Linked DNA regions of Pseudolabrys taiwanensis. The protein of the gene in region 2 interacts with the protein of the main gene of each other region in a pairwise test. Links are inferred from orthologs where the notes say so. Each region holds a gene or a part of one and is shown on either strand. Other genes may lie near its edges.

Region 1 (3,225 bases), 290 kb from region 2 along the record:
CAGCGGCCGATGCGGCGCGGTTCGGGGCGTGTCTCCAGCGCCTTCCAGAGCACCTTGTACTTCGGTGTCGGCGCCAGGATCGTGTCTCGCTGGCCGCAATAGGTGCGTTGCAACTCGGCTTGCGCGAACAACGCGCCGACTTTCGGCTCGCTGCCGGCGGAGAGCAATGTGAGACGGTCGAGCGCGCAGCTCAACGTCGACCGCTCGACGAGCGTGCCGCCGTTCTCGCCGCCTTGGCAGAACCAGCCGGAGATCTGTAGCCGCGGATCGGGGTAAGCGCGGACGAAGGCGAGACACTGACGCGGCGTGCCGACCGACGTGGCGAAGGTGACGATGGTGAGAGGACCGAACTTGCTCTCGAGCGGCTCGTCGCTCCGCACGACGTTCACCGGCCCGAGCGGTTTGGCGCTGGTGGCGATCTCGGTTTCCGGCGCGGCGAAACTGTCGATCTCGGTGCCCGGGCGGTAAATCTCGACCGAAAGATAGGGCGCTATGCCGTCGGCGTCGCCGAGGGTGAGGATGTCCTTGCGGCCGTTGCCTTCGGCGTGCCGGCGGATGGCGTAGCTCGAGGGCGCGTCGGCGGCCTCGGGGATCGCCAAGGCAAAGGCCGGGAACGGCTTTTCGATGTCGATCCAGGCCCGCTTATCGGCGGGGTCGATGGCAGTGATGCCATTTTTTGATTGAAAATATTGGGCCGCGGCGATGGATAAAAGCGCGGCAGCCGCCAGATAAGCCAGGAGGCGTATCAGGACGGAGGGCAGGTCGTCGCGCCAGGAGTGCAGGGCCGGGTGCATGGCCTCAAGTCCTTGGCAAGCCGCCATTGTATCGCTTGAAGTTCTCGCTTAGAAGCGCTGCCGTTCGGTTGCCGCAGCAAAGGCTGGCCGACGGAATTTTTCTGGAGAGTTAACAATGGGTTACAAGGTCGCCGTGGTGGGTGCCACCGGCAATGTCGGGCGCGAGATGCTCGCGATCCTGGCGGAACGCAATTTCCCGGCCTCGGAAGTGGTCGCGCTGGCCTCGCGCAAGAGCGCGGGCACGGAATGCTCGTTCGGCGACAAAACCCTGAAAGTGAAGGCGCTCGACCACTACGACTTCTCCGACGTCGACATCTGCCTGATGTCGGCCGGCGGCTCGGTGTCGAAGGAGTGGTCGCCGAAGATCGGCGCGCAGGGCGCGGTGGTGATCGACAATTCGTCGGCCTGGCGCATGGACCCGGACGTGCCGCTGATCGTGCCGGAGGTGAACGCCGACGCGGTCGCCGGCTTCACCAAGAAGAACATTATCGCCAATCCGAACTGCTCGACGGCGCAGCTCGTCGTCGCGCTGAAGCCGCTGCACGACAAGGCCAAGATCAAGCGCGTCGTCGTCGCGACCTATCAGTCGGTGTCGGGCGCCGGCAAGGATGCGATGGACGAGCTGTTCTCGCAGACCAAGTCGGTGTTCACGCTCGACGAGGTCGAGAGCAAGAAGTTTCCGAAGCGCATCGCCTTCAACCTCATTCCGCAGATCGACGTCTTCATGGAAGACGGCTTTACCAAGGAAGAGTGGAAGATGGTGGTCGAGACCAAGAAGATCCTCGACCCGAAGATCAAGCTGGTCGCGACCTGCGTGCGCGTGCCGGTCTTCGTCGGCCACTCGGAAGCCGTGAACATCGAGTTCGAGAACCCGATCACGGCCGATGAGGCGCGCGAGGTGCTGCGCGCCGCGCCGGGCTGCCTCGTCATCGACAAGCACGAGCCGGGCGGCTACGTGACGCCGTACGAATGCGTCGGCGAGGACGCGACCTACATCAGCCGCATCCGCGAGGACGGCACGGTCGAGAACGGTCTCGAGATGTGGGTCGTCTCCGACAACCTGCGCAAAGGCGCCGCGCTCAACGCCGTGCAGATCGCCGAATGCCTGATCAACCGCAAGCTGATCAGCGCCAAGAAGCAGGCGGCGTAAGTCTCGCAAGCAAACGGTTGCTCGGCCGTCATCCCGGCCGAGCACAAGCGAGAGCCGGGATCCAGTATCCCGTGTGCTCTCGCTAAGCTGCGGCGTACTGGGTCCCCGCTTTCGCGGGGACGACGGCCGTGGAAGCTAAAACCGCGGCGTCGCGAACAGCCGCGCGTGTTCTTCCTGCGCGACCGGCAGGAACTCGCCGCTCGCCTCGTCGCGCACCGACAACTGTCCCGTCGCCACGCCGAAGTAAGCGCCGTGCACGGCGACTTCGCCGCGCTCGATGACTTTGCGCAGGCGCGGGAAGGTCATCAGGTTATTCAGGCTGTTGACGACGTTGGCTTGCTCGAGCCGCGTCAGGTATTCGGCCGGCGACAATGAGCCCTTCGGTCCCGTCTTCTCCGCCGCCGGCGCCATCAACGCCATCCACTGGCCGATGAAGTCGCCGGGCGTCAAAGGTTGCGCGTCCTCGGCAAAGGCTTTGACGCCGCCGCATTGCGCGTGGCCGAGCACGACGATGTGCTTGATCTTGAGCGCGGCGATGCCGAACTCCAGCGCGGCGGACACGCCGTGCGCCTGCCCGTCCGGCGCGTAAGGCGGCACGATGTTGGCGACGTTGCGCACCACGAACAGCTCACCCGGGCCGGCATCGAAGATCACCTCCGGCGAGACGCGCGAGTCGCAGCAGCCGATGACCATGACTTGCGGTGACTGGCCGCGCTCCGACAGTGCGCGGTAGCGATCTTGTTCGTGGCGAAGGCGGCTGACCAGGAAGGCGCGATAACCGTCGATCAAATGAGCCGGGAAGGACATGCGGAGACCCCGTCTTGTTTGCGGCCTGCATCGCACAGTCAGGCCCAGATCGCCATAGGCAAGCCGAAGGCGTCGCGTTCGACTTGTGTCGGAAACGGGTGTGCGGTTCCCGCGTGAACGCGGCGGGCAATGGCGGCGCAGGCCAGCGCATCGAGCAGATCGTCGGGACCGGCGCCTTTCGGCGGCGCGCCGTGGACGATAGCCGGTGGTAATCCAGCGGCGATCAGCAGATCGCGGCGCAAGGCGAGACCCGGCTCATAGCAGCGGCTCTTCACCTTCTTCGGTTCCGTCAACGGCCGCTCGCCATTCAACCGCCAGAAGGCGAGTTCTGGATGGACCTCAAATGCGCGCGCGGCAAGCGCCGCGTCGGTCCGCAACGCGCCATCCACTTCGCGGATCTTCGGCGCGATGTTGAACAGCTGCTTGGACACCTTGCGCGGCGGATCGGACGTGGCGAGTGCGGTATCGCAGGCG
Region 2 (3,206 bases):
GAGCGCGACCACGTGGCCGAAATCCTGCTCAAGCGCTATCCCGAATACAAGGTGATGCCGCGCCCCGACCCGGCCGCCGTGCCGACCATCCGCCTCACGCCGGCGGTTGTGTCGGTCCTCGACTATTCGAAAGGCTTCGGCCACACCGACCTGGTGAAGGTCACCGACGCCGATCTCGCCGAATTCGTCGAGGCGCGTAAGCACCATTGGGCCAGCTTTCACGCGGCCTGACACTTAGGAAAGAGCGGTCCCCCGCTCGACTTTCGTGCCGCGCAGGAAATCGTCCGCGCTCATCGGCTGTTTGCCGGCGCGCTGGACCTGCACGAGCCGCACGGCGCCGTCGCCGCAGGCAATGGCGAGACGGTCGTCGAGCGCGGTGCCCGGCGCACCAGTCCCCTCGCCCCGGGTCGAGCGCAACACTTTCACCCGCACGCCATTGAACTCGAACCATGCGCCTGGGAACGGTGACAGACCACGGATGTGGTTGTGCACTTCGGCCCAAGGCCGCGTCCAATCGATGCGGGTCTCGTCCTTGCGGATCTTCTCGGCGTAAGTCACGCCGGCCTCGGGCTGCGGCGTCAGCGTCAACGTGCCGCGCTCGAGGGCGCCCAGCGCACGCGTCATCAGGTCGGCGCCGAGCGGCGCCAGCGCGTCGTGCAGCTCGCCGGCGGTCATATCCGCGCCGATCGGCAAGCGATCGATCATCGCCATCGCGCCGGTGTCGAGGCCCTCGTCCATCCGCATGATGGTGACGCCGCTCTCGGCATCGCCGGCCATCACCGCACGGTTGATCGGCGCAGCGCCGCGCCAGCGCGGCAACAGCGAGGCATGCACGTTGAAGCAACCGAGCTTCGGCGCGTCGAGGACGGCCTTCGGCAGGATGAGGCCGTAGGCGACCACCACCGCCGCATCCGCATCATGCGCGCGGAACGCCTCTTGCGCCTCTTCGATCCGCAACGTTTTCGGCGTGAACACCGGCAGACCGAGACGACGCGCCTCACGCTCGACCGGCGTCACCTGCATGTCCATGCCGCGGCCCGCCGGCTTCGGCGCGCGCGTATAGACCGCGGCGATCTCATGTCCGCGCGCGGCAAGCTCGATCAAGGTCGGCACGGCGAAATCGGGCGTGCCCATGAAGATCAGACGGAGAGGCATTCAGGACGACCAATGAATGGACAGAATAACATCGGCGAAGCGCGCTCCAACCCCTCCCCGTCATCCTGAGGTGCGAGCGTGCGTAGCACGCGAGCCTCGAAGGATGAACGGCCGAGGAACTAGGGCCGTCGCCCTTCGAGGCCCGCCTTCGGCGGGCACCTCAGGGTGACGGAGAGAGACAGTCGCTAGCCGATATGATGCTCCGGCACGTCGTCGCTCGGATGCGGCTTCGACGTCTCGCCGAGCTTGGCGGCCTTCTTGAACTTCTTGATCACGCGGTCGCGCTTAAGCTTGGAGATGTGATCGATGAACAGCACGCCGTTGATGTGATCGATCTCGTGTTGCAGGCAGGTCGCGAGCAGTCCATCGGCCTCGATCTCGTGCTCCTGACCCTCGAGGTCGAGATACTTGACCTTCACCTTCGCCGGCCGCTCGACCTCTTCATAATATTCGGGGATCGACAGGCAGCCCTCGTCGTAGGTCGACTTCTCTTCCGAGGACCACGTGATCACCGGATTGATGAAGACCTGCGGCGCCGGCGGATCGTCCTTCTTGGCGAGGTCCATGGTGACCACGCGCTGCGGTACCCCGATCTGGATGGCGGCCAAGCCAATGCCCGGCGCGGCGTACATGGTCTCGAACATGTCGTCGACCAAAGTGCGCACGGATGTGTCGATGGCTTTGACCGGCTCGGACACGAGCCGAAGCCGCTTGTCGGGGATGATGACGATGTCGCGCGTTGCCATGGCCGCGATGTAAGGGGTTGAGTCGAAAGGGTCAATGGAACCGGCATGGAACCGGCTGCAGGGCCTTGAGTGAGGCCATCCGAGACTTTAATGTTCCCCATTCGTTCCATTCGACCGAATCGGGGTACAAGGGACCCATGCCTGAAACGCTCCAGCAGCTCCTCGCTCTTCCGGTGCCCCTGCCGCTGATTTTCGGCATTGTCACGACGATCGGCATTATCGGCATCATCGTCATCCTGCTGCGGCCGCGGCCGCCCGCGACCGACGCGGCCGCCGAGCAGCGCATGGCCGATCTCAATGCCCGGGTGCAGGCCATGGGCGAACTGCTCGCCAAGGCGCAAGGCCAGCTTCAACAGACGGTGCACGAGCGGCTCGACGCCGTCACGGCGCGGCTCGGCGAGTCGATGCAGACCTCGACCAAGCACACGGCCGAGCACCTGCAGCAACTGCACGCGCGCCTCGCGGTCATCGACAACGCGCAGAAGAACATCACCGACCTCGCCACGCAGGTGACGTCGCTGCAGAACGTGCTGTCGAACAAGCAGTCGCGCGGCGCGTTCGGCCAAGCCCAGCTCGAAGCCATCGTCGCCGACATCCTGCCGAAAGGCGCGTTCGAGTTTCAGTACACTCTGTCGAACCGCATGCGGCCGGACTGCGTGATTTTCATGCCCGACTCCGGCCCGCTGGTGATCGACGCCAAATTCCCGCTCGAGGCGATGACCGCGTTCCGCGACGCGCAGACGGAGGATGACCGCAAGGCGGCGATCCAGCGCGTACGCCAGGATATCGCCAAGCACATCACCGATATCGCCGGCAAATATCTGCTGCCCGGCGAGACGCAGGACATCGCCTTGATGTTCATCCCGTCGGAGTCCGTTTATGCCGAGTTGCATGAGCGCTTCGACGACATGGTGCAACGCGCGCAGCGCGCCCGCGTGATGATCGTGTCGCCGACACTGATGGTGATGGCGATCCAGGTCATCAAGCAGGTGCGCAAGGACGCGCAGATGCGCGAAGCCGCCGACCAGATCCGCAACGAGGTCGGCCACATGATGAAGGACGTGCGCCTGCTCGGCGAGCGCGTGCGCAAGCTGCAGACGCATCTTGGCCAGACCACGACCGACGTGGAGTCGATCCTCACCTCCGCCGGACGCATCGAGAAGCGCGCCGCCCGCATTGAGGACCTGGAATTCGACGGTGACAGCGGCGGTGCGGAAGTAATCCCGGCGCCGATCCGCTCGCTCGGGGCGGCGGAGTAGGCACACCCCGTCATGGGCCGGGCTTGTCACCCCAAGTCGGGTTTAC

The links.
Region 1: the proteins of DW352_RS21190 (region 2) and DW352_RS19770 interact in binary tests that used the Escherichia coli proteins (3 or more experiments, as listed by UniProt). The link is inferred for Pseudolabrys taiwanensis from one-to-one orthologs.

The regions. Positions count from the first base shown.
Region 1 is NZ_CP031417.1:4,163,044-4,166,268, forward strand. The notes cover bases 17-2,926. They hold DW352_RS19770 (aspartate-semialdehyde dehydrogenase), read left to right. Parts: upstream 17-909; coding sequence 910-1,944; downstream 1,945-2,926. Other genes in these bases: DW352_RS19765 (hypothetical protein), read right to left, coding at 17-794; DW352_RS19775 (carbonic anhydrase), read right to left, coding at 2,080-2,751; DW352_RS19780 (DUF429 domain-containing protein), read right to left, coding at 2,790-2,926. Outside these bases: more of DW352_RS19765, read right to left, coding at 1-16; more of DW352_RS19780, read right to left, coding at 2,927-3,225.
Region 2 is NZ_CP031417.1:4,451,251-4,454,456, reverse strand. Bases 122-3,012 are described here. They hold DW352_RS21190 (peptide deformylase), read right to left. Parts: upstream 1,902-3,012; coding sequence 1,341-1,901; downstream 122-1,340. Other genes in these bases: DW352_RS21185 (DNA recombination protein RmuC), read left to right, coding at 2,039-3,012; fmt (methionyl-tRNA formyltransferase), read right to left, coding at 235-1,155; DW352_RS21200 (pyridoxamine 5'-phosphate oxidase family protein), read left to right, coding at 122-231. Outside these bases: more of DW352_RS21200, read left to right, coding at 1-121; more of DW352_RS21185, read left to right, coding at 3,013-3,160. UniProt on the Escherichia coli protein: Removes the formyl group from the N-terminal Met of newly synthesized proteins. Requires at least a dipeptide for an efficient rate of reaction. N-terminal L-methionine is a prerequisite for activity but the enzyme has broad specificity at other positions.